DNA from 3 places in the Psychrosphaera aquimarina genome. Region 3 is predicted to be linked to each of the others. Evidence: predicted binding sites of a transcription regulator. Region 3 holds the regulator's gene; each other region holds the start of a gene.
What was found. The regulator LexA, encoded in region 3, represses DNA repair genes until DNA is damaged. The targets are predictions, from matches to a motif close to TACTGTATNNNNATACAGTA.
Positions count from the first base shown of each region.

Region 1: a site for LexA is predicted at 7,251-7,270, ahead of recA (recombinase RecA). Genes of this name have one in related genera too.
Region 2: a site for LexA is predicted at 2,736-2,755, ahead of RT723_RS15390 (YebG family protein). Genes of this name have one in related genera too.

Region 1 covers NZ_JAWCUA010000010.1:405,637-416,953, reverse strand. The annotation lists partial or broken gene gltB (glutamate synthase large subunit) at 1-2,779, shown strand, start outside; gene RT723_RS13810 (FAD-dependent oxidoreductase) at 2,795-4,201, shown strand; gene RT723_RS13805 (GGDEF domain-containing protein) at 4,294-5,400, opposite strand; gene RT723_RS13800 (PAS domain-containing protein) at 5,446-5,859, opposite strand; gene recA (recombinase RecA) at 6,162-7,193, opposite strand; gene RT723_RS13790 (CinA family protein) at 7,294-7,806, opposite strand; gene mutS (DNA mismatch repair protein MutS) at 7,894-10,512, shown strand; partial or broken gene putP (sodium/proline symporter PutP) at 10,616-11,317, shown strand, end outside.
Region 2 covers NZ_JAWCUA010000010.1:733,759-745,075, reverse strand. The annotation lists gene RT723_RS15405 (5-formyltetrahydrofolate cyclo-ligase) at 1-403, shown strand, start outside; gene rpiA (ribose-5-phosphate isomerase RpiA) at 479-1,135, shown strand; partial or broken gene serA (phosphoglycerate dehydrogenase) at 1,382-2,612, shown strand; gene RT723_RS15390 (YebG family protein) at 2,793-3,098, shown strand; gene RT723_RS15385 (DUF445 family protein) at 3,306-4,016, shown strand; gene RT723_RS15380 (FecR family protein) at 4,367-5,962, shown strand; gene RT723_RS15375 (EAL domain-containing protein) at 6,005-8,446, shown strand; gene RT723_RS15370 (HD-GYP domain-containing protein) at 8,594-9,244, shown strand; gene RT723_RS15365 (HDOD domain-containing protein) at 9,263-10,138, opposite strand; gene RT723_RS15360 (acyl carrier protein phosphodiesterase) at 10,217-10,810, opposite strand; gene RT723_RS15355 (4a-hydroxytetrahydrobiopterin dehydratase) at 10,818-11,129, opposite strand.
Region 3 covers NZ_JAWCUA010000003.1:168,015-179,331, forward strand. The annotation lists gene cyoE (heme o synthase) at 1-766, opposite strand, end outside; gene RT723_RS03935 (COX15/CtaA family protein) at 751-1,782, opposite strand; gene RT723_RS03940 (hypothetical protein) at 1,829-2,338, opposite strand; gene RT723_RS03945 (SURF1 family protein) at 2,352-3,083, opposite strand; gene RT723_RS03950 (DUF2909 domain-containing protein) at 3,131-3,346, shown strand; gene RT723_RS03955 (cytochrome c oxidase subunit 3) at 3,404-4,288, opposite strand; gene RT723_RS03960 (cytochrome c oxidase assembly protein) at 4,311-4,892, opposite strand; gene ctaD (cytochrome c oxidase subunit I) at 4,930-6,519, opposite strand; gene coxB (cytochrome c oxidase subunit II) at 6,532-7,596, opposite strand; gene lexA (transcriptional repressor LexA) at 7,962-8,579, opposite strand; gene plsB (glycerol-3-phosphate 1-O-acyltransferase PlsB) at 8,726-11,155, shown strand; gene RT723_RS03985 (hypothetical protein) at 11,201-11,317, shown strand, end outside.

The DNA of each region.
Region 1 (11,317 bases), on a different contig from region 3:
CGATTTAGACCAACTAAAAGCGTTTAATGACGAGCATTATCACACTGAGTCGTTATCAATATTATATAACCCTGAAGAAACTGATTTAAAAACGGCCATCGAAACCTTATGTGCTGACGCTGTAACGGCGGTTAAAGAGCGCAATACGGTTATCCTTATAATGTCAGACCGAGCAGTAGAAAAAGGCTTAGCGCCAATCCCTGCAGCAATGGCGGTTGGTGCCGTACAACAAACATTAGTTGTTAATCAACTTCGTTGTGACTCTAATATCATAGTAGAAACTGCTTCAGCCCGTGATTCGCATCACTTTGCTGTATTATTAGGTCTAGGGGCTACTGCTGTATACCCATATATGGCTTATGAAACCGTTGAACAATTTGTTGAAAATGGCAGCATAGATATCCCAGTTAAAGACGCTGTTATTAATTACCGTAAAGGCATTAATAAAGGTCTATTTAAGATCATGTCAAAAATGGGTATCTCAACTATTGCCAGCTACCGTTGTTCAAACTTGTTTGAAGCCGTGGGGCTTGCCTCTGAAATTATGGAACTTTGTTTCCCTAACATCACTAGTCGTATTGAAGGCGCTAATTTTGATGATATTCATCAAGAGCAAATGCACAATGCAAAAGTAGCATGGTTAAAACGTAAACCGATTAACCATGGTGGGTTGCTTAAGTATGTTCACGGTGGTGAATACCATGCTTATAACCCAGATGTTGTGCAAACGTTACAAGTTGCCGTTAAGTCAGGAAACTATTCTGACTATCAAAAGTACGCTAATTTAGTGAATAACCGTCCACCGGCTCATTTCCGCGATTTAATGGCTCTTAAATCTCAGACGCCTATTTCGATAGACGATGTGGTTAAACCAACCGAGTTATATCCTCGTTTTGACTCTGCAGCTATGTCTATTGGAGCATTGAGCCCAGAAGCGCATGAAGCGTTAGCTCAAGCGATGAATAAACTTGGTGGATTCTCAAACTCTGGCGAAGGTGGTGAAGACCCGCGCCGTTTTGGGACGAATAAGAATTCACGTATTAAACAAATAGCGTCAGGCCGTTTTGGTGTAACACCGCACTACTTAAGAAATGCAGATGTATTGCAAATTAAAGTAGCGCAAGGTGCAAAACCAGGTGAAGGTGGCCAATTACCGGGTGATAAAGTGACTGCAGAAATTGCACAACTTAGATACTCAGTACAAGGTGTTACACTTATTTCACCTCCACCACATCACGACATTTATTCAATTGAAGATTTAGCTCAGCTGATCTTTGACTTAAAACAAGTTAACCCAAAAGCATTAGTATCCGTAAAATTAGTTTCTGAACCAGGTGTTGGCACAATTGCCACAGGTGTTGCAAAAGCAAATGCGGATTTAATTACCATCTCTGGTTTTGACGGCGGTACAGCGGCAAGTCCACTGACTTCTGTTAAGTATGCGGGTAGTCCTTGGGAACTTGGTTTATCAGAAACGCATCAAGCACTTGTTGAAAATGGCTTACGTCATAAAGTACGAGTGCAAGTTGACGGTGGTTTAAAAACTGGTATTGACGTTATAAAAGCCGCTATTTTAGGTGCGGAAAGTTTTGGTTTTGGTACAGGCCCTATGGTTGCTTTAGGTTGTAAGTTCTTACGAATCTGCCATTTAAATAACTGTGCGACAGGTGTTGCAACTCAAGACGAAACGTTACGTAAAGAATACTTTGCTGGTTTACCGTCTATGGTTGAAAACTACTTTACTTTCATTGCCCAAGAAGTTCGCGAAACGATGGCAGCAATTGGTATTAGTAAGTTTGAAGATTTAATTGGTCGTACCGACTTATTAGAATTATTAGATGGCCAAACCCAAAAGCAAAGTCGTTTGGAATTAAATGGAATATTAGCCTCTAGTGGTGTAACTACCGAGTTTCCTAGTTATTGTGTTGCTAAGAATGAGCCGCTTGATAACGGTGATTTAAACGTTAAGTTAGTAGCTGATACCGCCGAACAAGTTGCCAATAAAACAGGTGGACAACATTTTTACGACATCCGTAATACTGACCGTTCTGTTGGTGCGACTTTATCTGGTGAAGTGGCAGATGTTCATGGTAACCAAGGCATGGCAACTGACCCTATCCAGCTTACGTTTACCGGCACTGCTGGTCAAAGCTTTGGGGTTTGGAACGCTGGTGGTGTGTATTTACACCTAATTGGTGATGCAAACGACTACGTTGGTAAAGGCATGACAGGTGGTAAAATTACCATTAACCCGCCAAAAGGCGTTAGTTACGTGAGTCACAAGTCTGTGATCATGGGTAACACATGTTTATATGGTGCAACAGGCGGTAAGTTATTAGCGGCTGGTTGTGCAGGTGAACGATTTGCTGTTCGTAACTCAGGTGCTGTAGCAGTAATTGAGGGTGCAGGCGACAACGTTTGTGAATATATGACAGGTGGTGTTGTTGTTATTTTAGGTGATATCGGGGTTAACTTCGGTGCCGGTATGACTGGTGGATTCGCTTATTTATTAGATGAATCTGGCGACCTAAATGAACGTATGAATGGTGAATTAATTGAAGCTCTAGATATTGATATGACTATTCATATTGAGAATCTACGTGGGTTAATCAACCAACATTTTGAAGAAACTCAAAGTGAACGTTCGCAACAAATCTTAGCTGAGTTTGATACTTGGTTACCTAAGTTTAAATTGGTTAAACCTAAAACATCTGATGTAAATCAGCTGTTAGGTCATCGTCACCGCTCTTCTGCAGAGCTACGTGTTCAAGCAATGTAGAGCGAGGAAAAATTTATGAGTCAAAATGTATATCAGTTTATAGACGTGGAACGCATTGACCCGACTAAACATCCGGTTAAAGTACGTAAAGAAGAATTCATTGAAATTTATCAGCCTATGCAAGAAGCACAGGCTAAAGGTCAAGCAGATCGTTGTTTAGACTGTGGTAACCCATATTGTGAATGGAAATGCCCAGTGCACAATTATATCCCTCAATGGCTACAACTGGCTAATGAAGGCAAGATAATTGAAGCGGCAGAGTTATCCCATAAAACCAATAGCTTACCTGAAGTTTGTGGTCGAGTTTGTCCACAAGATCGTTTATGTGAAGGTGCGTGTACCCTCAATAATGATTTTGGCGCCGTAACCATTGGTAGTATTGAAAAATACATTAATGACAAAGCGTTTGAAATGGGCTGGCGTCCAAGCATTGAAGGTGTTGAGTTAACGGATAAAAGAGTGGCGATTATAGGCGCAGGTCCTGCTGGTCTTGCTTGTGCTGACGTATTAGTTCGTAACGGTGTTAAACCGGTTGTATATGACAAATATGAAGAAATTGGTGGTCTATTAACCTTTGGTATTCCTTCTTTTAAATTAGAAAAAGACGTGATGACACGCCGCCGCGAAATTTTCGAAGAACTTGGTGTTGAGTTTGTTCTAAACACTGAAGTTGGTAAAGATATCGACTTCCAAAGTTTGTTAGATGATTACGACTCTGTTTTCTTAGGTGTAGGTACTTATAAATATATACGTGGTGGATTACCAAATGAAGAAGCCCAAGGTGTTTATGACTCTTTACCTTATTTGATTTCAAATACTCGTAAAGTCATGGGTTCTGCTGATACTTGTATCGACTTTAAAGGTAAAAAAGTAGTCGTATTAGGCGGTGGTGACACGGCAATGGATTGTGTAAGAACAGCCATAAGACAAGATGCAGAAGAAGTTATGTGTGCGTATCGTCGTGACGAAGCAAACATGCCTGGTTCCGCTCGTGAAGTACAAAACGCCAAAGAAGAAGGGGTTAATTTCGAATGGAATGCCCAACCTATTTCTATTGAAGTTGATGCTGACGGTAAAGCGTGTGGCGTTAAATTTGTAAAAACACAACTTGGTCAGCCAGATGAAAATGGTCGTCGTCGACCGGAAGCCATCGAAGGCTCTGAATATATAGTTGAAGCAGATGCCGTTATTCAAGCATTTGGTTTCCAACCATTAAACTTAGAATGGTTAACCCCATACGAAGTTGAATTAACGGATTGGAATACAATTAAGGCCAACGAAGATTCGCAATATCCTTATCAGACAACTAATCCTAAGATCTTCGCCGGTGGTGATATCGTACGTGGCGCGGATCTAGTGGTTACAGCCATAGCAGAAGGCAGAAAAGCGGCTGAAGGCATATTGGATATGTTAGAAGTTTAACCGCCCTGATTGCTGACATTACCTACAAAAAACGCATCTATTGATGCGTTTTTTTTGCAACAGAGATCGCTATTTTGCTAACGGTTAACACATTATAATTGACTCACCACGCAGTTTCTCCCAGAACGTTTAGCCTTATATAAAAAGCTATCAGCTCTATCAAGCAAACTATCAAAGTCGTCTTGGCTGGTAATATTAGTAACACCGAAACTGACGGTAATAGGCCATGGAATTGAGTCAAATTGATGAGATTCTGTCGCCCTTCTAATTCTTTCTACAACTTGGATCGCAGCGTCTAAGTTAGTTCTAGGCATGACAATCACAAATTCTTCACCACCAAACCTAATTTGCACGTCAGAAGTTCGACTGTTCGCTTTTAGTATATTGGCAAAAGCTATTAAACAATCATCTCCTGTTAGGTGGCCTAAATTGTCATTAATTTTTTTAAAGTAATCCAGATCGCAAATAGCCAAACACAATGGTGCAGCGGTTCTTTTGTAGTCATCAATTTCTCTTTGTAAAAAATCATTTAAGTAACGGCGATTGTATAACGTGGTCAGTGGGTCTTTAATCGACTCTTCTTGTAACTTAAGGTTTATGTATTCTAGTTGGCTAGATAAATGAACCAACTGTTCTCGATTATTTTCCAGTGACACGGCAATAAAAGTAGCAATAGTACTAAATGCGAGCACAGGAATAATCAAAGAAAAACTATAGTTATTATCTAAAACAAAGAAGTAGAACAGATTAAAATAAACGAAGGTGACAATGACCATCACAAGATATTTAGCTATGCTGGTTCTGTATGCTGTAGCGGCGCCTAATAAGGTAAAGGCATACGCCGTATAGTTGCTTGTGATCGCTAAATCTAAAGAGGTTAACGTTGCCGCTGAGATACACATAGTAATAGCAAAGCTAAAAATTAAGTGATCTAATCGTGTTACATTCCCCATTGCTTTTACTTTAGGTAAGGCAACTCTAAATGCAATTGACGCTACAATGAGCGCCAGCCATAATAATAAATATGCATCAGCATGGGTGTGATATGAGTCAGTTACTCTACTGTATAAATTGCGCCATAAAAACAATAAGCAGATAACTATTAAAATATAAGGGATGATCATAAATCGATCATAGTTATCTTCAACTTGGTGTTTTAAATATGCCGCTTCAAAAGACTTTGTTTTTTCCATGTCCATGTTACAGTTTTTACCTTTAAATTTGTTCTAACTCATTACCGTCTATTAAATTTTTACTTCTGCGACTATACCAATTAATAAATTACCAAGGGCCGTTGTGATCACGCGTTTATTAACAGATAGATAACTTTGAATATCGCCACCTTCGGTTTCTTTCAGTTCAATCGCGGAATGAATATCACCAATAAAGCTTTTAGCGGGTTGATCACTATCCACACAATCTTGTGCGTCATCTTTGGACATTATATCAAAATCAGTTTTACCAACTATGTCACTTTGGCGTAAACAAAAATATTTCTCAAACTCTTGGTTAACAATCAAATATCGCCCCTCATCATCCTTAACAAAAATAATACTCGGCGATAAATCAATAATTGCGATTAATAAGTTTAATAATGAACTTTCGTCCATTTCAATATCAAAATTATGTTTAAGCGTTTCTAACAAATGTGCATTCATAATGGCTCCATTAACAGTACTACCTATCCTTACAAAGAGCCGGTCATTCAGCGAGTTTAATGTACGATCATGGTTGCAAAAGATGGGTCGACTCAAGTGAGAAAGCCAAAGCCACTAGACACTAATAAATTTCGCTCATTATCTCACCGCAATCACAACGGTGAACGGACTAAACCTTTATAAAGCTTGGTATAAATGCATTTATGGCGGCTAGATTATCACCACTTTTTCAGATTACCAATAATTTACCCGTATTAACGAAAAAAGCCGCTTAATGCGGCTTTTATTTAGTTATATTTAATTTAGCTAGGGTCAGCTACTTCCAAATCATCTTCTTTTATTGTTGCTTTTAACAACAACATATCACGTAATTTTTTCTCGATTTCTTCTGCAATATCAACATTCTCTTTTAAATACTTAATGCAGTTTGCCTTACCTTGACCAACCTTGTCACCATTATAGGCATACCAAGCACCAGCTTTATCAACCACACCATGTTTAACACCAAGGTCAATTAACTCGCCTTCTTTAGAGATACCTTTACCATACATGATAATGAATTCTGTTTGTTTAAATGGAGGAGCGACTTTGTTCTTAACCACTTTAACCCGGGTTTCATTCCCTATGACTTCATCACCTTCTTTAACAGAGCCGATACGACGAATATCTAAACGTACAGAGGCATAGAACTTAAGTGCATTACCACCTGTGGTTGTCTCAGGGTTACCAAACATTACACCAATCTTCATACGAATTTGGTTAATGAAAATACATAACGTATTTGAACGTTTAATGTTACCCGTTAATTTACGTAACGCTTGTGACATTAGACGAGCTTGAAGACCCATGTGTGAATCACCCATGTCACCTTCAATCTCTGCTTTTGGTGTTAATGCTGCTACCGAGTCGACAACTAATACATCTACAGCACCAGAACGAACTAACATATCAGTAATTTCTAAAGCTTGTTCACCAGTGTCTGGTTGCGATACTAATAAGTCATCAACGTTAACACCCAATGCTGATGCATAAATAGGATCTAATGCATGCTCTGCATCAACAAACGCACAAGTCTTACCTTCTTTTTGCGCTTGAGCAATTACTTGTAATGTTAGGGTTGTTTTACCTGAAGATTCTGGACCGTAAATTTCAACGATACGGCCACATGGCAAACCGCCTATACCTAACGCAATATCCAGTCCTAATGAACCTGTAGAAATGGAATCAATATCCAATGCATTACTATCGCCCAATTTCATTATTGAGCCTTTACCAAACTGTCTTTCAATTTGTTGTAGTGCTGCGTCTAATGCTTTTTCTTTATTTGCGTCCATTATTCTCTCCAAACATTACTTGTCGTTGATGCTTCAACTTAACTATGCGACAAAGTATACTGTATAATTAAACAGTATCAATGAAAATTTATATTATTTTTTATTTTATTTCATTAATACAGATCAACGCCATATTTAATGCCGCTTTGATGGCAGACAATCTAACATCTTCTCGGCCCCCTGAAAAACAAAACCTTTGACTATTGTTGATTGTTTTTGCATTTCCATCCAGTAAGTACTGTATACAAACAGCTATCCAAACAGCGCCTACAGGCTTTGATTCTGAACCACCACCAGGTCCTGCAATTCCACTGACTGAAATACCGACTTGAGCTCCGGCATTGATTAGTGCCCCTTGCGCCATTTCATCGACGGTTTGCTGTGAAACTGCACCGTATTTTTCTAATGTTGTTTGTTGCACATCCACTAATTTTTGTTTTGCGTCATTGCTGTAAGTAACAAATGCACAATTAAAATAGCTTGAACTACCGGCAATTGCGGTTATCGCTTGGCTAATACCACCACCAGTACAAGACTCAGCGGTGGTCACTGTCCAGCCTTTTTGTAATAAAGCATCACCAAGTTGTTTACTTAAAGATTCAATTTCAACCAATTGCCCGATTCCTTCTACATTTTACGAGACACTATGCCGATGATCTGTGACAATATACAACATTAGTCACAGATATCATTAAGCCAAATGTCGAATTTATTTAGCCCTGAAAATATAGCAAGCCACACTCCAATGATGCAGCAGTTCTTAAATATGAAAAAAGAACACAAAGACATTTTGCTTTTTTATCGCATGGGTGACTTTTACGAATTATTTTACGACGATGCCAAAAGAGCCTCTGAGTTATTAGACATTTCCTTAACCAAACGTGGCGCTTCCGCTGGCGAACCTATTCCCATGGCTGGCGTGCCTTATCATGCGGTTGATAACTATTTGGCTAAATTAGTTCAATTAGGCGAATCGGTTGCCATCTGTGAACAAGTTGGAGACCCTGCCACCAGCAAAGGGCCTGTTGCTAGAAAAGTAGTCCGCATTGTTACTCCTGGAACCGTCAGTGACGAAAACTTATTAAATGAACGTTTTGATAACTTAATTTGTGCCGTATTTGCCAATAAACCTCGTGCTACTTCTGTAGAAACTTATGGCATTGCTTATTTAGACATTAATAGTGGCCGGTTTCTAATTAACCAATTTGAACAAATTGGCGATTTATTAGCAACATTAACGCGCTTGCAGCCGGCAGAATTATTATACCCAGAAGACTTTTCACAAATGCAGGTATTAAACGGCTTTAAAGGTATAAGACGTAGACCTATTTGGGAGTTTGATTTAGAAACCTGTGAACGAGTATTAGTACAGCAATTTGAAACCAAAGATTTACAAGGGTTTGGTATTACCAAAGCGCCCATAGCCATCTGCGCAGCAGGCTGCTTAATGCAATATGTACGAGACACACAAAGAACGGCACTGCCACATATTCGCTCGGTAACCCTAGAAGCTATTGATTCCACCATTATTTTAGATGCTTCTACTCGTCGTAATTTAGAGTTAACTCAAAACCTCTCTGGTGGACAAGACAATACCTTAGCACAAGTATTAGACAAAACCTCTACCGCGATGGGCAGTCGTTTATTAAAACGTTGGATCCATTTACCAAGACGTAATCAATTAGAAGTTAACGCCAGATTAGATGCGGTAGAAGATATTTTAACGGTGGGTAACGATATTAATTTACAAGAACCACTTAAACAAATTGGTGATATTGAGCGTATTGTTGCCCGATTAGCTTTACGTTCAGCCAGACCTAGAGATTTAGCTCGCTTACGTAATGCGTTACGAGTATTACCAGAGATAAAAGCTGAGCTAGAAAATAATAAGTCGGTGCGCTTAGCCTCATTAAATAACAAAATACAGTTATACCCAGAGATCCTAGATTTATTAGAAAGCGCCATTATAGAGAACCCACCTGTGCTTATTCGTGACGGTGGTGTCATTGCAACTGGTTATCACGCTGAATTAGATGAATGGCGTGAGTTAAGTGCCGGTGCTACCAGTTTTATCGATCAGTTAGAGATATCGGAAAGAGAAAAAACCGGCATAAACACATTAAAAGTTGGCTTTAATAAAGTACACGGCTTCTATATCGATATTAGTAAAGCATATTCTGACCGAGTACCTGAAGAATACGTAAGACGCCAAACGTTAAAGAACAATGAACGATACATCATTCCTGAACTGAAAAAACACGAAGAAAAAGTATTATCAAGTCAAAGCAAAGCGTTAGCATTAGAAAAGCGTTTATACGAAAAAGTATTAGATCAATTAGTTGAAGTTATTGAAGCATTACAAATGACCTCGGACGCCATTGCTCAGATAGATGTTCTAACTAACTTTGCTGAACGAGCTGAAAGCTTAAATTACAGCAAACCTGAATTAGTATCAGGCCGTATTGTAAAGATTGAAGCAGGTCGTCACCCTGTGGTTGAGCAGGTCATGCAAACACCGTTTATTGCGAATCCGGTGCACTTACATTCAGAACGTAAACTTGCAGTCATTACTGGACCTAACATGGGTGGTAAATCTACCTTTATGCGCCAAATTGCATTAATAACGTTAATGGCGAATATTGGTTGTTTTGTTCCAGCGCAAGCTGCACAAATTGGTGAGATAGACCGTATCTTTACTCGTATTGGAGCATCCGATGATTTAGCCTCTGGCCGCTCTACTTTTATGGTAGAAATGACAGAAACAGCAAACATAATGCACAACGCGTCACAAAACAGCTTAGTGTTAATGGATGAAATAGGCCGAGGTACCAGTACTTACGATGGTCTAAGTTTGGCTTGGGCCAGTGCCCATTATTTATCAACTAAGATAAATGCCCTCACCTTATTTGCAACTCACTATTTTGAATTAACTGAGTTTGCCGATCAGCAAACTGGGGTGGTTAATATACATTTAGATGCGCACGAACATGGTGATGACATAGTATTTATGCACTCAGTCCATGACGGAGCCGCAAGCAAAAGTTTTGGTATTCAAGTGGCTAAATTAGCTGGTTTACCAAGTGAAGTACTTTCCTTTGCTAAATCCAAATTGCAACAACTTGAATTAACAACCGTGCCATCTTCAAGCCCGCAAACTGTTAATGCTGCATCACCAGAAATACCAAGCCAACAGTTGTCTTTAGTTAATACCGGACATTCTGACGTGATGGATATTATCAACAACACAGATCTAGACGAATTATCGCCAAGACAAGCATGGCAATTACTGAGTGAACTTAAAAGTAAATTAAAAAGTTAAACCCATAGTTTTTAAAAAAGCTAATAAAATCAAATTGTAGCCCAGACCTGAAGAATATTTTTTACTGTGATACCCTTGTAACAAATTAATTACGAGGATCTTTATGCATTATTCAACTTACATCACTCTCGGCCTTTATTTTTTAGTCATGTTAGCGATTGGATTATACTCTTATCGCAAGTCCACATCTGATCTGTCAGGTTATATGTTAGGTGGTCGTTCATTACCACCATCGGTTGCAGCATTGTCTGCAGGCGCATCTGATATGAGTGGTTGGATACTAATGGGTTTACCTGGAGCTATGTTTGTTTCTGGTTTAAGTAGTAGCTGGATTGGATTAGGCTTATTTATCGGTGCTTTTATTAACTATATTGTCGTGGCGCCAAGATTACGGGTTTACACTGAGAAAGCCAAAGATGCCCTTACCGTTCCAGATTATTTTGCTAAACGTTTTAATGACTCGAGTTTAACTCTTCGTCTAGTTGCCTCTACCGTTATCGTTATTTTCTTCACTTTATATACATCTTCTGGCTTAGTGGCTGGTGGTAAATTATTTGAAACTTCATTTGGCTTAGATTATTCAATGGGACTTGTTGTTACCGCGAGTGTCGTTGTAGCTTATACCTTATTTGGTGGGTTTTTAGCGGTAAGTCTTACAGACTTTGTACAAGGCTGCATTATGTTTGTCGCCGTGATCTTGGTGCCTATTATTGCTTTTACTCAGTTTGATAGTTTAGCTGAAATGACCTCTATTATATCTGCTATTAATCCAACCTATTTTGACTGGTTCGAAGGATTAAGTTTT
Region 2 (11,317 bases), on a different contig from region 3:
TGCACACTGCCAACAAAATCAAGTTGTAACTTTATTGCCGGTAATGCATTCGTTTAAAAAAGGTTATTTAAACTTCCAACGTTATGATGTTAATTCCCAAATGGTGGAAAACAACTTTGCTATTTTAGAACCAAAGCTGAATGCACAGAATACATATTCGTTGTCTCAAATAGATTATATCTTTATGCCTTTGGTTGCTTTTGATGAACAAGGGAATCGACTTGGTATGGGCGGGGGATTTTACGATCGAACATTAAGTAAAATACATACGTTAGAACATAAACCTAAATTAATAGGGTTAGCCCACGACTGCCAAAAGATGTCTGAATTACCTCAGCAATCTTGGGATATTCCGCTAGACTTAATCATTACCCCAACAAAAATAATTACACCAAAATATTGATTACTCCAAGCCATTAAGATATACCGCATACTCAAACATACATTCACTCAACCGATTAATTTCAATGGAAAAATAATGACTCAAGATGAAATGAAAAAAGCAGTGGGTTACGCTGCTCTAGAATTTGTTAAACCTGATACCATTGTTGGTGTTGGCACAGGATCGACGGTCAGTTATTTTATTGAAGCACTTGGTACAATCAAACATACCATACAAGGTGCAGTATCAAGCTCAGAAGACTCCACAAGAAAACTCAAAGCCCTAGGCATTGAAGTCTTTGACCTAAACAGCGTGCCACAATTAGATGTGTATGTTGATGGAGCCGATGAAATAAATTCGGACAAAGCAATGATCAAAGGCGGAGGTGCGGCACTAACAAGAGAAAAAATTATCTCTGCCGTCGCTAAACAGTTTGTATGTATTGTAGACGCATCTAAACAAGTTAAGTTTTTAGGGGAATTCCCACTTCCTGTCGAAGTTATCCCAATGGCACGCAGTTATGTCGCTCGTGAAATCGTAAAGTTAGGTGGCGAGCCAGTTTATCGTGATGGTGTTGTGACCGACAATGGTAATGTGATTTTAGATGTATACGGGATGCAAATAGCACAACCTAGAAAACTAGAAGAACAATTAAATGCCCTTGTCGGTGTGGTCACTAATGGCTTATTTGCGCATCGTCCTGCAGATATAGTAATTGTTGGTTCACCTAGCGGAATTAACGTTCTTAAATAAAGTTATCCTTACTTACCATCAACGTTAATTAATGATTTTGGTGGTAAGCCTTGTTTTATAACGCTTTGCATCGTATTGGTGCAGTTTTATTATTACGATAAATTTTTAACCCGTTCAAATTCCTATCAAAAATGGATTAGATATACTAATTCGATTCAATAATTAACTTTATTAATTGCTCAAAATAGAGTATTAATTCTAACTTAAATCTCCTTACATACTAATTAATTAAAGGCAAACACAACAATGAGCAAGGTGTCATTAGCAAAAGACAAAATTAAAATTCTATTTCTTGAAGGCCTTCACCAAAGTTCAGTAGATACCTTAGTCGAACAAGGTTATACCAACATTGAATTTATAACGACTTCTTTGCCTGAAGACGAGTTAATTGAAAAAGATCAAAAACGTGCACTTTATTGGTATTCGTTCACGTACTCAGTTAACAGAAAAAGTATTTGCTCATGCTAATAAATTGATTGCTGTTGGTTGTTTTTGTATTGGTACTAACCAAGTTGACTTAAATGCAGCAAAAGAAAAAGGCATCGTTGTATTTAATGCCCCTTATTCAAATACACGCTCGGTTGCTGAGTTAGTTCTTGGTGAGATTTTATTACTTATCCGTGGTGTTCCAGAAAAAAGTGCCAAAGCACACAGAGGCATTTGGAACAAATCTGCAACGGGGTCTTTTGAAGCTCGTGGTAAAACATTAGGTATTATCGGTTATGGTCATATTGGTACTCAGTTAGGTATTTTGGCTGAAACCCTTGGTATGACAGTTAAGTTTTTTGATGTTGAAACTAAGCTAACATTAGGTAACGCAACACAAGTACCAACTCTTGAAGAATTATTGGCTATTAGTGACGTGGTTTCATTACATGTACCTGAGACTAATGAAACTCAAGACATGATTGGTGCAACAGAGTTTGCTCAGATGAAACAAGGTGCTATTTTTATTAATGCATCACGTGGCACCGTTGTTGATATTGAACAACTTGCAAAAGCACTGGAGAGTAAAAAAATCGCAGGCGCTGCCATTGATGTATTCCCAGTAGAGCCAAAATCAAATAATGAAGAGTTTGTATCACCATTACGTGGCTTTGATAACGTAATATTAACACCACACGTAGGTGGCTCGACTCAAGAAGCACAGAAGAACATTGGTATTGAAGTATCTGGCAAACTTGCCAAATACTCAGATAACGGCTCTACCCTTAGTGCCGTTAATTTCCCAGAAGCCTCATTACCTGAATTGTCTGGCCGTAGTCGTTTGTTGCACATCCATAAAAACCAACCTGGTGTGTTAACTAAAATTAATGAATCGTTTGCTAAGCACGGTATTAATATCGCCGCTCAGTATTTACAGACAGACGATAAATTAGGTTATGTTGTAATAGACGTTGAAACAGAAGACTCAACTATGGCCTTAAAAGAGTTGAAGTTAATCGACGGCACCATCAAAGCAAGATTATTACATTGATGTTTACAGTGTTGTTGAATAAGGAAGCTAAGGCTTCCTTTTTTTATACCTAAAAGACTATTTCTAATATGCATTGTTTACCAAATAATGCATAACAAACTAATACTTTACACATCACTCTTTTACTGTATATTTAAACAGTCTTTTGTTTTTGACCCAGTTAAAAATTAGGAGTTAATTATGGCTGTTGAAACCAGATATGTAGTTATACGTTCAAATAGAAATAATGAGGAGCAAGAAGTTATGACGTTCACTGATAAGCGTTCGGCTGACGACTATGACAAGATGTTAGATATGGCCGATGCCATGTTTGAAGTCCTTCATAACTCCACTGTTAACTTACCTGAACAACAATGTGAAGAGTTAAGTATATTTTTAGCTAAACAACGTGAAGACGTTTTAGTTGCGTTACAAGCGAAAAAAAACCAAGTCCAACGAATAAAAAATCATCAAAAAACAAAAATGACAAACAAACAGACTTATTAGACAGTGAAAACGAAATATCAGAAAAGTCCCTATCTGCCACTCTATTAGAAGACGTTAGTGCCAAAACTGAAAACGTCGATGAGGGTAATTTAGTTGATTTTGTTATTGAAAAGGACGATGCCGCTTGAACTCCTGAAATAATCCCTTATAAAGGTCGCAATGAATTTAATAATGTTGTTGTATTAAATGCGACCTTTTAGGAATTATATGTTTAACAAGAGTTTCATCACTAACCTTATCGCTGCTTTAGCCTGTGTTTTAGGCTGGCTATTTAGTATCAATTGGTTATTAACCATGGCTTTGTTTGCTTTATCCGGTGCCTTAACAAACTGGATAGCAGTTCACATGCTGTTTGAAAAAATTCCGGGCTTATATGGCTCAGGTATTATTCAAATTAAATTTAAAGAGTTTAAAGCCGGAATTAAATCTTTGATCATGGAGCAGTTCTTTACCGTTGAGAACTTCAATAAGTTTTTATCTGAAAAAAGCGGCCAAGCACATCATTTTGATTTAAAACCTATCATTGCTGACACCGACATGACGCCTGCGTTTGATTCGTTGGTGGCAACCATAAAACAAAGTTCATTTGGCGGCATGTTAGAGATGTTTGGTGGCGACGCTGCACTCCTCCCATTAAAAGAACCTTTTGTTGAGAAACTAAAAAGCTCAGTGATAGAAATTACTGAATCGGATCAATTTGCGGAGAAACTTAAAGCTAATGTTAGCTCTCAACAAAATATCGAAGAAATGATGGCGAAAGTTGACACCTTAGTTGAACAGCGTTTAGAAGAATTAACCCCTGCTATGGTGAAAGACATTATACAGCAAATGATCAAAAGTCATCTGGGTTGGTTAGTCGTTTGGGGCGGCGTGTTTGGCGGATTAATTGGGTTGTTAGCCCACCTGCTTAACTACTAATTAACGACTATACTCATTCAAACTGTTAGAGCCTTTCAAACAAAAATAGGCTCTGACTACCCAATATTTTCTATTCACATGAATCAATCTCACTTGAATTGTTTGCTCTAAGGTTTAGAGTTTAATCCTGTAATTTGATTCCAATACCCGTAACTTAGTTACTCATTGTGTTAATAAATAGCGCCCCCTTTTTTTATTAACATATATTTGCAGTAATAAATAACAAATGAGTTACAAAGTTTTGTTGAATACGTACAATGAATATACAAGTTTATTGTTTTAAACTGACAGTAATTAAGTATTTGATGTGATTAAGTAATTAACCTTAACCTATTGGTGACTTCAATTTTATGGCCCGTAAATTAACCACTCTAATTGTTCTTATAATGTTACAGCTCTCATTTTCCGCACCGGCTAAAGATTGGGTATATGTTGTGGTTGAAGGTGACAATATATGGAATATCAGTAAACGTTTTTTAAACGACATTAATCACTTTAAAGAAATTCAAAAGCTAAATAACATCCCTGTGGCTAAACAGCTACAACCAGGCACATTACTGCGCGTCCCTTTAGAATGGATTAAAAACCATGCAGCTAAAGTAAATGTAAAATCTATCTCTGGTGAAAGTACCAAAATAAGCGCCGGTCAAACTAGTCCTGTCACCACTCAAACCATCTTCACTTTAGGCGACGAACTACGAGTTGCTCCCAATGCCACTATTACCCTTGTATTTGCTGATAACACTGAAGTTACTCTCAGTAATGGTGTTTTGATAACGTTCGATCACCTATCTCAGTATGGCGAAACAGGCATGGTGGATACTCGTGTGAGATTACTAGATGGCAAGTTAGAAGTACGTGCAGAAAAACAAACAGGTGCAGGATCTCGACTGGATATCCAAACGGCATCTGCAGTTACCTCAGTGAGAGGCACGGTTTTTCGTGTGGGCGTTGATAAAAAGAATAAAAATACTCCGAATGTCTCGGTCGTTGAAGTTTTAGAGGGTGAAGTAGCCGTTTCCGCTGGTGATAAATCGGTTGCGGTAAAACAAGGTTATGGTTTAAAGATTGAAAAAGGTAAGGAATTAAAACAACCAGCTAAATTATTACCAGCACCTAAAATAATCACCTTTACTAAGCAGGTTGAAAAAACAAACCAAGCGGTAATTTGGCAGTCTGTAAACTCAGCTCAATCTTATATAGTGCAAATTGCTTCTGATAAACTGTTCAGTAATATTCAATGGCAAAAACAACAAAAACTGACATCAATTATATTACCAAGTTTAACTGACGGGCGTTACCATTTGCGTATATCAGCTATTTCAGACGACGGTGTTGAAGGCTTAACAACACCGGTGTCTTTCATGGTGAATATAAACCCGAAGGCGCCTGAGTTAATCCCGGTGGATAAGATGTACATGTCAACGCCAAAAGCACTAACTTGGACAGAAGTACCGGATGTTCACCACTTCATAATTCAAATCGCGAAAGACAAGTTATTTACTCAGCTGGTTATCGATAAACAAGTTAATAGTCAAAGTTTCATTTTAAATTCACCATTAGCTCTGGGTGTATATTATTGGCGAATTGCATCTTTACAAGGTAAAAACTTACTTGATAAAGGCCCTTTCAGTGTTATTGAATCTTTCGATTATTCAACCAAATTAGCGCCACCTAAATTACGTATAAGCAGCCGAGACAATAATATCGAAGTCATTTGGAATCCATTACCGAGTAATCAACATATTGAACTGCAAACCGCACCAACCAGTGACTTTCAAAAAATTGATATTCCTTTGCTTGTCTCAAAAACCAGTTATCGATTCGATCTGATCAATGATGACCCAATTTATATCCGAGCTAAATCGGTTCTAACACAACATAATATATCCAGTGAATGGTCAAACTATTGTAAAGTCGCAGGCAAATTCGAGATTTGTAAATAGTAACGAACAATCACAGGTCTATAAGGAAATAAGTTGATCCAGGTGTTTAAAGCATTTTTCATGTCCATTCCTTGGGCACAAAAAAGAGTCGAACTATCGGCGTTAATCGTAAGTTTTGTTCTGTTATTTGGCTTTCAAACTGAACGGCTAGATTTGATTAGTTACGACCGAATCGTAAATATTTTCACTCCCCCTGCAACCGATCATACCGTGACAATAGAAATTGACGATAAAAGTATTGCTTACCTTGGAGAATGGCCATGGACAAGAGATGTCCATGCTGAACTGCTTGAAGCATTAAAACCCTATAAAGTTAAAGCAGTTGGATTTGACGTGCTATTTGTAGACAATCGTTACTCCACTGCCGAGCAAGACCTAAAATTTGCCAACGCAATCAAACAAGCGGGTAACGTTGTCCTCCCCGTCTCTCCAAAACGCGACAGTTTAGGTGGTGTACCAGAGTTACTGCCGCAATCAGACTTAGTCGAAAGTGTTAACAAATTAGGCCATGTTGATTTTGAGATTGATAAAGACGGAATTATAAGGCGTACTTATTTATATGCCGGTTATCAACGATCGAGCTGGCCGGTATTTGCATTAGCCCTAACTCAAGTGGCATATCCCAATCGGTTTACCGATAACGGCGAAATGACATCAGGCAATGGATGGATACGTCGCGATCCTGTGTTTGTTAATTTTAGCTTACCCAAATCAAAAAATAGACTTAACCATTTATCTTATATTGATGTGTTAAGTGGCAATGTTGAAGCTTCCGACTTACAGGATAAAATTGTTTTAATTGGTATGAATGCCACAGCTATGGGCGATCAATTTGCAACACCGTTAACCACCAATCACAAAACAATGTCAGGAGTTGAGATAAATGCACATGTGATCAATAGTTTATTAAATGATTCCGTTATTCACCAAGTGAATGAAATACAATTCCTAATCATTTCAATCGTTTTAGCTATCTTGTCTATTTTGGCTTTTAGTTTTACCACGGCAACGAGACTCTTACCGATTCTAGCATTACTGGTAATAGCTTCATTATCGATAAGTGCCCTGTTAGTCATTCATAAATACACTTGGTACCCTCCGGTATTTTTGATCAGTTTACAAATTTTACTGTACGCCGCATTTTCTTTGATTAAAACCGATGTCATGCGTAATACAATCACATCTTTAAACCACAAACTATTAAATGACGATGTGACAGACTTGCCAAACGAAACCGCATTAGAGCAGTACATAGAACAATCTATTCATGTTTCAAATAATGCTCAGTTACAACTAATAACCTTAGAAGTGACTAAGTTTAAAGGGATTAGTGATTTATTAGGGAATTCAGCAGGGAATGAATTATTAAACACCATTAAAAAACGAATTCAATCAATACTACCTGCTAATGCCTACCTTTCAAGATGTAACAATGCCGAGTTTTCCATTTGCCTTGCTTATGTATTAAGTCCAGAACAAATTAAGTTACTCTGTGAACAACTTATTTCAGTTTTATCGCCTTCTTACATCATTCAAGATGACCATTTTCGTCTTCCTGTTCATATTGGTGTATGTAATTACCCTTCTGATGGTGATAATGCATTTCAATTAAAGGCTGCTTCGTTAGCCGCGTTAAATCGTGCTATGGAGCAAAAAGACGCTTCAATATGCTTTTATTCAAGTGATATAAAAGAAGGTTTACACGAAAGAGCAAGACTCGAATCCGATTTATCTAAAGCTATAGCCAATAATGAAATTGAAGTGCATTACCAGCCTCAAGTCTCTTCAAAAGATGGCAGTATTATTGGTGCAGAAGCATTAGCAAGATGGCGTCACCCTGTGCGTGGTTTAGTAGGGCCAGACACCTTCATACCAGTTGCTGAAAGCAGTGGGCTTATACTTGAAATCGGTAATTGGATTATGAAACAAGCATGTTTTCAAGCAAAGCGCTGGCAACTGCAAGGACATACCAATTTTAGAATCGCGGTAAATTTATCGTCTAAACAATTCACCAACCCAGACCTATTTGACGAGGTGATTGATGCCTTAACTGAAGTCGAACTTGACCCACATTATTTAGAATTAGAACTCACTGAAAGCTGTGTTATTGAAGAACTAGACACTGCGTTATTAACCATGAAAAAACTAAAAGATCTTGGCATCGCATTATCCATTGATGACTTTGGTACGGGCTATTCTTCATTAAGTTACTTAAAACAGTTCCCAATGGACAGACTGAAGATTGACCGCTCATTTATCTCCGAGATCACCAGCGATAAAGAGTCACAAGATATTACTAAAGCAATTATTTCCATGGCGCACAGTTTAAATATGGGGGTAATTGCTGAAGGTATAGAGTCTGTGGAACAGCACTCATTCCTCAATGACATTGCTGTTGAAGAACTGCAAGGATATTATTTCGGTAAACCAGCAACGGTTTCTGATATGGATAAAATGTTAACTGCAAATAAAAATAAACAATAACTACATTTAAAACAAGAGATTAGATTAGATTTATTTTTAAGATTAAAACATTGCTAAAATTGATTGCTCAACTAATTTTATACAATGACTTTATCAAAGTTCACTTTAATACCTCTTTACTATATTTGATTAGAATACGGAGATTTTATGATTCAACCTAGAACTGAAGTTTATACAGAAGAAGATGTATTAATCAGTAAAGAATCTCTCGACATCTTTCTGGCTATGTATGAAATTTTATCTCAAACCTTAATGTATCGAGATCCCTACACTCACGAACACCAAAAAAACGTCGCTTTTGTTGCACAAAAAATAGGAATAAAACTTAATCTCACCCCTTATCAAATGACATGCCTTCGTTTAGGCGCAAGTATTCATGATATTGGTAAAATAAAAATCCCGATGGAATTACTGTATAAACCGGGAACAATTGAACCAGAAGAGTTTGAACTAATAAAAAAACATGCTGCTTATGGCGGGGACTTATTTGAAGGTTACACACTACCTTGGCCTATTTATGAGGTTGTCAGTCAACATCATGAACGTATTGATGGTTCTGGTTACCCTAAGGGGTTAAAAGGGAATGAAATTAGTCTAGAAGCAAAAATTGTAGCAATTGCAGACACCTATGAATCTATGTCAAATAACCGTCCTTATCGAAAATCCATAGGAACTAAAATCGCGATTAAAACAATAAAAGAAGGAAAAGGCACAAAATTCGATCCGGTTGCCGTTAATGCCTTTATCAAATGTGTAGAAGAGGATGAATCCTTTGAGGGGTTATTTACGATTAAGTGAGCAAATACTTAATTTTTATTAAATCCCTAATTGTTTATAGACATGCTCAGCGTCAATCATACAAGTCGACAGTCTAGCATCAATAATAGCGTATAACTCTGCGTTACTATCGCACCATAATTTTAAATTTGGTGCTTCATTTATAGCTTCGACCACCAATTCGGCACTATTACCGTCGCCAACTCGAAACATTTCACTACAAATATCAGCTAATTGTAAAATTCGGATCATATTGGTTAATTTAGGATGCACCGTCACTTTGGCAGGAAGTTGATAAGTGTGATGCAGTAACACAATTTCAGGAATAGGAGACGGAGTGCCCCAAGCTCTGCAAATTTTACAGCTCAATTCATTATGACTTTGTGCAAATAACTGTTTTTCGGCGATTAAATGCTGTTTTGGTGTAGACCAAACAAAATCATCAATATGATTAAACTCTTCCTGGTCTTGTTCAAAACGTAAAAATAAACCGAGATCATGAAATAAGCCACATAGATAGGCTTTTTCCGCATCGAGTTCTAGTTCAGGCTGCTTGTTAGCTAACATACGTGCAACAAAGGCCACTTGAATGGAATGCTGCCACAATCGTTTTTCTGCAGGAGAGTTAGGAACAAATACTTTAGTAACCGCAATTGAAGCCACTAACCCATGAATTTCATTTACCCCCAGGCGGATGATTGCTTCTTTGAGATTCAATACCGGTTTAACCGAACTATATTTAACGGAATTACTAATTTTAATAATTTTGAGAGCTAATAATGGATCTTGTTCTGCGTACTCTAATACCTTATCAAAGTAAGCATTATCTTGCGGTGACAAGGTCATCAGTTTCACAACGATAGTTGGTAACATGGGAAGATTATTAATTTTTTCGTCCATGTTATCGGATTTCATCTAACGCCCCCTTAAGTTAATTTAATAACAAACTCTAACTACAGAAAAGAGGTGAGAGAGTTATCTTTTTGACTATAGTCAGTTTTTACTATTATTCATCACCTGCTTGCAAGCAAAATTAATTAAATCTGTATAAAACTCACTAAATCCTAACTCAATGTTATCTTGATTAGTTTGATACCAATCAAGACATTGCGTTAAATCTACAGGCCTTTTTAAACGCTTACTAATGCCAATCAAAGCACGTTCAATGTTAGGCAATTCGCCATAACCGGATAACCAATCCATCTGTTTCATTTCCTTGACTGTTTTTACATAAGAGTCAGGTAACGCGGCAAGCTCTGTATCTAACTCTGCATAACACTCTTTGGCAAAACGATTAAGTGACTGGTGATGAAATTGATCAAAATTTAACGCCAGCTGATGATCATACAAAACGTCAATAATAATCCCGCCGTAACGTCTTAATTTACCAAGTTGCACGGTTAATGATCTTGTATAGCGGTGAGCATCTGTGAACGAATCGATTGAGCGGTGTAATTGAATACCTTGTTTAATTTCATTATCAAAATTTAGCCCACTGACTTGCCCTTTCACAAAATCGCCTAATAAACTGCCTGTTTTAGAAGTATTTGTGACGTTTGCTAAGTGCACATGGGCTAAGTAATTCATAATGCGCTTATTGTTCTAACAACTTTTCCATACGTTTAATCATTTTAAAGTCTAAATCGGACAACCCACCAACGTCATGAGTGGTTAATTTAACATCAACTTTATTCCAAACATTAAACCACTCTGGATGATGGATTAACTTTTCAGCGTGCATGGCTACTTGTGTCATCCAACCAAATGCCTGAATAAAATTTTTAAATACAAACTGCTTTTGCAGTTTACCGTCAATAATAGCCCATTGTTTATCGTCTGGTAACGAGTTATTTATGTCAGCTAATTGCTCAATGATCTCTTGTTCTGTTTGTTTTATTGCAGCCATATTTATTCCAATAATTTTATCTATATGCTTATGATGCCAAGGGATAAAGAGAATTAATACTTCTCCCTCATTGAAAGTTAACGCTAGTCGATTGCAAATGTACACTTCTATCTACAGCATCCCTTTGCAATTTTTATCTATGAAAATGGTAAAGGGATGTTTAAGTACAAAAAAGCGATCGCGTTATT
Region 3 (11,317 bases):
AGATTAACCCAGTCATACCCACCAAATACGGTAATAAACACACTAATAACAACAGTACTGTATATAACACTATCGTCATCTTAGTAAATTGGGAGCCGTGGGTCACAGGTAACATAGGGATATTTACCCGGGCGTAATCTTCTTTACGGTGTATCGCTAACGCCCAAAAATGAGGTGGTGTCCAAGTGAATATTATCATGACTAAAAAGTAGGCGTGTGGGTGTAACTCACCGGTAATAGATGTCCAACCCAATAACGGCGGCATTGCTCCTGCTAACCCACCAATCACAATATTTTGAGGGGTCAAACGTTTTAACACGAGCGTGTATACCACCGCATAACCAAACAAACTGGCTAACGTCAGCCAAGCGGTAAGCGGATTAACTTCAAAATATAAAAGTACAAAACCACTTACCGCGAGCAAAAGAGAAAAGAAAATAGCCTGGGAGTTATTGATACGACCTTTCGCTAATGGCCGATTATATGTGCGCGCCATTTGCGAATCTATTTTCTGATCAACAATATGGTTTAATGCCGCAGCAGCAGCAGATAATAATCCAATACCTAACGATGCCATGGCCATTAACCATAAATTAGGCAAGGTATCTTGTGATAACACCATTCCTACTATGGCCGTGATCACTAACATGGCAACCACTTTTGGTTTAGTTATTTCGTATAAATCGGCAAACACTTGCAACACAGCGTCTATAAATGGAATTTGAAATGATTTTGAGCTACTCATGATATTCACCCTTTTATCCAAGTATTAAAGGATGCCTGTTGGCGCCCTTGTGAACTTAAGTTAAACATTAGTGTAATTAAGCTGGCGAGCAAACATAAAGCGACAAAATTGTGACTCACAGCAATAAATAGTGGTAATTGGAATACCACGTTACTGACCCCTAATAAAAACTGGGTAGATACCAACAAAGTTAATATCATGCCAAATCGTTTTAGCTCAGTGCTTTTAGACTTCATTAAATTAAACGCTAGCGCAATAAACACAAACAATACCAATATGGCGCCAAATCGGTGCAAGACATGAATAGACATTCTGGCCTCGTAATGCATCACTCCATATTCATAATCATCATGCCCAGTAGGAATGGTTAACGCTTCTTTAATATCAAATTTTTCCGTCCAGTTCCCCTCACAGATAGGTAACTCAGTACATGCCACGGCGGCATAATTGGATGCTGTCCAGCCACCTAATGCTATTTGAATAACTAAACAGATAAACGCGAGTTGAGACAGCCGATATAATCGGTGACATAAAGAAGAAGGCGATGAGGCAATATGACCAGCGTTAATTTGCCGACTGAGCGTTAAAGCTGAAATGACTAATAAACAGAAGGTAGTAAACCCGCCTAATAAATGTCCCATGACCACTAACGGCATTAAATTCATTGTCACCGTCCACATGCCCAATAATGCTTGAAAACAAACGGTCAGTAATAATATGGTGGGTAATGCCATTCTCTGTTTTGTTTTTAAACTCAGTAAAAACATGATGAGGATTAGAAAGCCTAATGAACCAGCAAAATAGCGGTGGATCATTTCGTTCCAAGCTTTCGCATGTTCGACAGGTCTATCAGGAAATGCACCTTCTGCATGTGCGATATCAGCAGCATGAGTTGGTACTGACAAAAAGCCATAACAGCCAGGCCAATCAGGACAACCCAAACCGGCATCCGTTAAACGAGTATAGGCCCCCAAAATGACCACAACCGCTGCAACCAATATTGCAATTAAATTAAGTTTATATAATGTTCGTACCATCGAAATTGCTCCTTGTTATTCTTATTTTGAGCATGACAATCTATTATTAACCGACTCGGGCATAATTTAATAGTTTTTTCACATCTGCCAAAATATCTTTACTGGTTTTAATGGTTTGTTCACGTTTTGTACTACCGGCATACTTGATGATCACCTTACCAAACGGGTCCACTAAGTAGATATGGCCAACGTCTAACTCTGCATTTCTTGCTTTATGGTGTTTGAGTAAAGGGTATTCAGTTAACGCTATGGATTCATTTAGCACCACTGCATTCACTCTTTTTTGTAATTTTCCTAACGCAATGTAAGTTTGATTTAATCCATACAATTGCTCTTCACAAGTTTGGTCACAATCCTTCTCACTTGGCTGGAATACTAAATTCCAAATAGGTTTCTCCGCCATATCTTTTAAATCAAGGGTAATTTCAGACTCAACAAACTGACCCTTTGCGGTTGCTCCAGGAGTAAACCAGCCAAATTTTAAAACCATAAAGGCTAAAACTAAAGGTACTGCAGCCATGACGGCAAAAATGCTAAAAAACGACTTAGATTTCATTATTTTCCTCTAACTATAGTTTTGATGTTTGCTGAACACGTTTGCCATTTTTGTAACTAGCAAAGATGAAAACAACCACACTCGCCAATGCCAATAAAAACCATTGAACGGCATAGGCCTGATGTTTTTCAGGGGGCATCACGACAGGTTTATACGTTTGCGGATAGTTGATACCTTCAAGCGTATCTGCGTATATAACGACAGGCAATACGCTAGTGCTATCTAATGACACAAGAATACTCGACACCGATTGCACACGTTTTGGCCAGCCACTTTCATGAGGGACTTGTTGTAACGTGAATTGCTCAAAGTCAGTGGTCCTTATTATCCCAGTCAAATTTATCTTTTCTGGTAATTGCACATTAGGAAGTTCAGTGCGGTATTTACCAGCTTGAATCCAACCCCAATTGACCAATAACCTTTGCTGGTTACCGGTTAAGACTACGGGTGTGATAACGCTATAACCTACTTTGCCTTGATAAGTTTGGTTATCTAACAACCACACTTTATCAGTCAAGATACGACCGGTTAAATTAACCGTTCGACCGTTTAGGGCGGTGATTTGTGACGATGAGAGTTGAGTGAACGCCTTGTTGGTTATTTCCCCTTGCTGAGAAAACAATTGGATTTGTTGTCTCTTTTGGTCGGCCCTTTCTAGTTGCCAGAAACCTAACTTGCACATTACAACAAAAGCGGCCAAAGTAACCACTAAAGGGAAAAATGATACAGAAAAGCGACGAAACATTATCAAAATACTACAACCCAAAAACTGACATATAGGTAATTATATAAATGGATCTCATCATCAAAATTGTTATCGGATTAATATTAATTTCTATTGTCTTTAATTTATTTAAAGCAATGAAATCAATGTTAAAACAAGAACCAGATCAAAAACCTATGTCACATTTTATTGGCAGAAGGTTAATGTACTCTGGACTGTTGATTGTTATTTTGTTGATTTGTTTAGCGACCGGCGTAATACAACCCAATCCTAGACCTTATTAATATAAATCTGATACACAAAGAAACCCTGCCTAACATTCGTAAGCAGGGTTTGCCACACTACATAATATAAACAAAGATAAACAAGCAGACCCAAACTACATCGACAAAATGCCAATACCAACTCGCCGCTTGGAAACCAAAGTGATTTTCTGGCGTGAAGTGATCTTTAATCACGATTCGCAAGAACATGATAAACAACATGATAGTACCCAATGTCACATGTAACCCATGAAAACCGGTTAACAAGTAAAAGGTATTGCCGTACATACCACTGGATAACATCAGTCCCATTTCTTGATAAGCGTGAGTATATTCTTCTACTTGTAAGAATAAAAAGATCACACCCAACAGAACGGTGATCCCTAAACCCCATTTAAGTTGTTTACGCTTATCTTGCTCCAAACCTACATGAGCAAAATGGCAGGTAACTGAAGAGATTAATAAAATAATAGTGTTAATTAAAGGTAAGCCGTTCCAGCCCATCGCTTCGGTTACTTGACCACTAGGCGTAGTCGTTAACGGCCAAATGGCTTCAAATGCAGGCCACAAAACCTCATGGGTCATAGCATTATTACTCGCCCCGCCTAACCAAGGTATGGAGAACACTCGCGCGTATAATAGTGCGCCAAAAAAAGCACAGAAAAACATGACCTCAGAAAAGATAAACCAACTCATCCCTTGTCGAAACGATCTATCTAATTGTTTGCTATACATGCCCGCCATTGATTCATCAATAACGTTTCTGAACCATCCCACCAACATAAAAATAATAATGGCGATACCAGCGAGTAATAAATAGCCGCCAAAACCTGTCACTTCATTTTTTACATCATTAACATAATTACCTGCACCAAATGCTATGCAAAATAGTCCAATAGCGCCCACAATCGGCCATGGACTTTGTGCTGGTACATAATACTTTTCATATTCATTGTTATTCATAACTGCCCTCTCAAAATGAGCATTAGTTTTTGTTATCAGCAAACAGTTTTGTAAATTCGTCTTGTTCTATATTTTTACTAATATCGAACAAGGTATAAGACAAAGTAACCGTTGTGTATTCAGGCGGTATGTCTTTGTCGATATAAAACTGTAACCCTAAATCAGCCGCTTGCCCTTGCTCTAAGGGCTGCTGATTAAAGCAAAAACATTCAATCTTATTAAAATATGCAGCTGCAATACCTGGGCTTACAGAAGGCACTGCCTGAACCACCATATTGTCAACTGAGTTATTTTTTACTAAAAAATTAAGCTGATGCATTTCCCCAGGGTGAACATTCATTTTTTTAACTTCTGGTTTGAATATCCAAGGTAAATTACCCTGTGTACGTGCAATAAATTCAACACTTATGATTCTTGTTTTATCCACAGAATCTGACTGTACAGCAGCCACATTGCTGGTTTTGCCATTTAATCCGGTGATATCACAAAACACGTCATATAACGGAACCAAAGCAAAACCAAAACCAAACATAAAAAACACAGTTAACACTAATTTCTTAACGAGTTTTTTTGTATCTTGTTGTGTTGTCTGTTTGTCTGTCATCTAAAACTCAAACCATTAAATGTTAAATTATTAAACTTTATTTGATATCTGGCGGCGTTTCGAACGTATGATACGGCGCTGGAGATGGAACTTCCCACTCCAAACCTTCTGCCCCTTCCCACACTTGGTCCGTTGCTTTTTCACCACCTTTAATGCATTTGTAAACAACCGCTACAAATAACAATTGTGATAAACCAAAGGCAAAACCACCAATACTTATCACGGCATTAAAGTCAGCAAATTGAGTAGCGTAATCAGGAATACGTCTTGGCATACCTGCTAAGCCTACAAAATGCATAGGGAAGAACAATACGTTTACTGATACCAGTGATAACCAAAAATGCGCTTTAGCTAATTTTTCGTCAAACATGTATCCAGTCCATTTGGGTAACCAATAATAAGCACCCGCCATAATTGAAAATATAGCGCCTGTTACTAAAACGTAATGGAAATGTGCTACCACAAAATAGGTATCGTGGTATTGGAAATCGGCTGGTGTAATTGCCAGCATCAAACCGGAAAACCCACCTATGGTAAACAGTACAATGAATGCGATAGAGAACATCATTGGTACTTCAAAGGTTAAAGAACCACGCCACATGGTCGCCACCCAGTTAAAGACTTTTACACCGGTTGGCACTGATATCAGCATAGTGCAATACATAAAGAAGAGTTCACCCGCTAACGGCATCCCCGTTGTGAACATATGATGCGCCCATACAACAAATGACAATAGTGCTATCGATGCTGTTGCATAGACCATGGAAGAATAGCCAAATAGCTTTTTACGGCTAAAGGTTGGCACTATTTGCGAAATAATTCCAAACGCTGGCAATATCATTATGTACACTTCTGGATGACCAAAGAACCAAAATATGTGTTGGAACATAACCGGATCACCACCACCTGCCGCACTAAAAAATGAGGTTAGGAAGTATTTATCCGTCAGTACCATAGTGACAGCACCAGCAAGAACAGGCATAACGGCAATTAATAAAAAGGCAGTGATTAACCAAGTCCACACAAACAACGGCATTTTCATGAATGTCATGCCTGGCGCTCTAAGGTTGAAGATAGTTACAATGACATTAATCGCCCCCATGATGGAGGATATCCCCATAATATGAACTGAGAATACAAACAAGGCGGTACTGTCATTACTGTATGTTGTTGATAATGGTGCATAGAAAGTCCAACCAAAGTTAGGTCCACCTCCTTCCATAAACAAAGACATTAACAGAATTAAAAATGCGAACGGCAGTATCCAAAAGCTCCAGTTATTCATTCTAGGCAATGCCATATCTGGCGCACCTATCATCATTGGAACCATCCAGTTGGCTAAACCAACAAAAGCTGGCATAACCGCACCGAATACCATGATCAAACCATGTACGGTTGTCATTTGGTTAAAGAAGTCAGGTTCAACTATTTGCAATCCAGGTTGAAACAATTCCGCCCTGATTACCATAGCCATACCACCACCAATGAAGAACATCAGTAGTGAGAATAATAGATATAATGAACCTATGTCTTTATGATTCGTTGTTAATAACCAACGCATAATGCCTGAAGGTGCACCGTGATGTTCCTCGGCATGGTTATCAGCGTTTAAATTTGTTGTACTCATAACGTGCTCCTCCTATTTACCGGCCAGAAATTCATTAATCGCTGCAGCTTGCACTGCATCACCTGTATTGTTACCCCAAGCATTACGCTCGTAAGTCACAATTGCCGCTAAATCTTTAAGACCAAGCTGTTTTCCATACCCTTGCATTGCGGTTCCAGCACGGCCGTTAACAACAATATCAATATGCTGTTTGACATCACCCAGTGCAATTGCACTGTCTTTTAAAGCTGGGAATACGCCAGGAATACCTTGGCCATTGGCTTGATGACACGCTGCACAATTAGCCATATAAGCTTTTTCACCTAAGGTCATTAACTCTTCCATCGACATGTTCATTGCCAATAGTTTTTGCTCTTCTTCTTTCGCTTGTTTCGCAATAGCCGTTTGTTCTGCCATCCACTTTTTGAACTCAGCAGGTTCCTTTGCAATAACAACGATTGGCATAAAACCATGATCTTTACCGCATAACTCGGCACATTGACCACGGTAGATACCCGGCTCATTCACACGAGTCCATGCTTCATTGATGAAACCAGGGTTTGCATCTTTTTTAATGGCAAACTCAGGTACCCACCACGAATGAATAACATCATCGGAGGTAATTAAAAATCTAACCTTTTGGCCTGTTGGGATCACTAACGGTCTATCTACCTCTAAAAGGTAGTTAGCCGATTTTGCTCGTTCGTTTCTGATTTCAGCTTGAGGCGTAGCGAGGAGACTGTAATAGTCCAATTCATGTTCAAAATATCGATAGTGCCACTTCCACTGAGAGCCCGTAACTTGCACGGTCAGATCAGCATCTGAAGTATCTTCCATTTCTATTAAGGTTTTTGTAGCGGGAAATGCCATCGCTATCAAAATGACAAATGGAATGGCCGTCCAGAGTATCTCCACTTTGGTACTTTCGTGGAAATTTGCAGGTTTCACCCCTTTGGACTTTCTATGATGGATTATGGACCAGAACATGATCCCGAAAACGACAATACCAATAACGCAGCAGATATAGAAAATGATCATGTGCAAATCGTAAACACTTGCACTGATATCCGTTACGCCTTTGGTCATATTAAGACGCATCTCATCCGCAACAGCATTATTCGCAAATACTGCAGCTGGAATTAACCAACTTGATTGCTTAGCAGTCACTAAACACCCTCCCTATTTAAAACATTAAGAAGAGGATGTCTGTACAACCCACACCAGCATATAAACCAATTATTAATCGGTTTATATCTATCCCCAAAAAATGTTTGTTTTTATTATTTTTATATCAGTCTATGTAGCTGACTTATGTTGATATTTTGTTTGTATTATTTTTGTTCAACCAGTCTAACCTATACCCTTTATTTCAATTGTGCAAATAATCACCGGACAAAAAGACATAAAAAAACCCACTTGATTATTTTTTAACCAAGCGGGTTTTATCTATATTTATTAAGCGATTACATTAATGAGCTGTTTCTAATTACACCAACGGCCAAACCTTCAATTGCAAAGTCCTGATAGTTTAAATCTACTTTGATTGGTTCGAACTCTTTATTTTCTGCGTGTAAGATAACTTGGCTACCATTTCTTTCTAAACGTTTTACCGTCACATCTTCTTCAACTCTTGCCACTATCACTTGACCATCACGTGCGGTTTGAGTCTTATGAACCGCTAATAAGTCTCCATCCATGATGCCAATATCGCGCATACTTTCACCTTCAACCATCAGTAAAAAATCAGCCGATGGACTGAACATCATAGGATCTAGATTCACGTGTGATTCAACATGCTCCATCGCTAATATAGGAGAACCGGCCGCAACTTTACCAACAACGGGAATTCCTGCTTCTATATTTGAAATATCTTCAGTTAACCGAATACCACGTGACGTGCCTGCAAGGATCTCAATATATCCTTTCTTAGCTAACGCTTTCAGATGATCTTCCGCGGCATTAGCAGAGCGAAAACCTAAACGTTTAGCAATTTCTGCTCGAGTTGGAGGCATGCCAGTTGAAACTATCGCTTGTTTAATTAACTCAAGAATTTGAGCTTGACGATCGGTTAGTGGACGCATAATCTGGTTTTCCATACAGTGATAATGACTGTTAGTATATACAGCAAATTTAAAACTGCAAATTTAACTTAAATGTTAGTTCGGGTTTACAAAACAATTTGTTAAAATTACTGACTGAATTTTATATTTTCTCGAGATTGAACGTAATGGCTTATATTTCTTACCTTTTTTATTGGATCACGCGTCCGTTTATTAAAGTAAATATCGTATCTGACAGTGATTTATCAGTAGATCTCACCAAACCCATCAAATATGTATTAGTCACTGACTCGTTTGCTGACAAATTAGCGCTTGAACAAGCATGCCGAAATCAAGGGTTACCTAGTCCATTTAAAACGCTGAAAGTGGGTGAATATTCGCTTGCCAGAACCATAGGCGTAAAACATGTAAAATCGTTTTTTAATACGGCTGAAAAACACGACGCTAAGATGTTAAAACATAGCCAAGTATTATTAACTCAAGTTGCCAGTAGCCAACAAGATGTGCAATTTGTACCAGTCATGATCTGCTGGGGCCGTGCTCCCGGTGTTGAAAAAACCAAAGAAAATACAAAAATTGGCATTAAAGACTTAATCGCAGAAAACCTACAAGCTAGCTGGATTAGAAAACTGATCATTGTTTTATTTTCTGGTCGCAGTAATTTCATTCGCATTTCCAAACCTGTTTCATTGATTGAAATGGTCAACAAACACGGTACATCTGAAGCGGCAGCTCATAAGTTAATCCGTGTTGCGCGAATTCATTTTGAACGCCAACGTATTGTTGCAACAGGACCTAAGATAATGGCACGTACCGCCATGTTTAATAGCTTGTTGGCTAGCCCATCACTAAAAAAAGCATTACAAGAAGAGATGAACGCCAAAGACATCTCTATGGAGCAAGCCAAAAAGAATGCCATTAAGCTATTAGATGAGATTGCCGGAGATTACCGAGAATCTTATATCCGCTTTGGCGCACGTTTATTAACCTGGTTATGGAACAAAATTTATAACGGTATTCGTGTCCATAACGCTGACAATTTGAGAGAGTTAGCACAAAAAGGTCATGAAATTGTTTACGTACCTTGCCACCGAAGCCACATGGATTACTTATTACTAACCTATGTCATATATAAAGAAGGGTTAGTGCCACCACATATTGCCGCTGGTATAAATTTAAACTTCTGGCCTGCCGGTCCTATGTTTAGAAAAGCCGGTGCATTCTTCTTACGCCGAAGTTTTAAAGGCAACAAATTATACTCTGCTGTTTTTCGTGAGTATTTAAGTCAGTTGTTCATAAAAGGTTATCCGGTTAAATATTATACCGAAGGGGGACGTTCACGTACCGGCCGTTTATTAAGTCCAAAAACGGGCATGTTAGCCATGACTATTCAGGCGATGTTACGTGGCGTAGACCGACCTATTACTTTAGTTCCTGTGTACATTGGCTATGAACATGTAATGGAAGTAAATACTTACCTAAAAGAATTACAAGGCCAGAACAAAGAAAGTGAATCCATTTTTGGAATATTTAAAGCCCTTAAAAATCTTAAAAATTATGGCCATGGCGATGTGAATTTTGGCGAGCCAATCAGCTTAAATGACATCCTGAATGACAAAGCACCTGAATGGCGCGAGTTAATTAATCCAGTTGATGTTGTGAAACCAACTTGGTTAACCCCGGTTGTAAACCACACCGCTAATACCATAATGAGCTCAATTAATGACGCTGCGGTATTGAATACGGTGAACCTATGTGCCCTTACCTTGTTAACTTCTGATAGTCACGCTTTACCACGAGCCGAAATGCAAAAGCTGTTAACTTTTTATATGCAGTTAAATCATCAAGTACCTTATGCTAGCAATATCAAAGTACCAACCCAAACCGCTGATGAAATAATTGAAGAGGCTATCCTACTTGAAAAGGTAGAAGCTGAAAGTGACGAATACGGCACTATCATCAAATTGGATGACAAAAATGCAATTTTAATGAGCTACTACCGTAACAATGTGGTTCATTTATTTGCTATTCCAGCGATTATTGCTGGAGTTATCGTTAACTCAAATAACACCACAAAAGAGTTGATACTGGCTAAAGTTAATCATTTATTACCTTTGTTAAAAAATGAATTATTTATCACTATCACTAACGTAGATGAATATTGTGGACAAGTGATCGACTTTTTCATTCAACAAGAATTAGCTCAAGATACAAATGGCTCTTTATCAGTAACCGCTAAAAACTCCATGGCTTATTTACAACTAAATTTATTAGCTAAAATAATGAAAGATACGTTACAACGTTATGCTCTTGGTTTTATTCGTATAGAACAGGTTGAAGGTATTCAACGCAGTGAATTAGAAAGCGACTGCCAAAAACTGGCGGGGCGTTTATTAAAATTACACGATATTAAAGCACCAGAATATTTCGATAAAAAAGTGATATCAAACTTTGTGACTTGTCTACGTGAACAACAATATGTAAGCGTTGATGAGGCGGGGTTAATGCACTTAACTACCTCTGGTAAGGCGACCTCAGATACTATTAACTCCTTGTTAAGCGCTGAACTATTGCAATCGTTAAACTCATTAGGCTAGCGCTTAGCGCTCTTTATATTCAAGATAACAAAAGGCAAACAGATAATGAAAAACGTTTTTATATTTAGTTTATTTTTTATGCCGTTAAATTCGTTTGCCAATCCCGTGACTAAACCAATCACTAATCTGTTTGATGCGATGAGGAGTCACGATGGTGCTAAA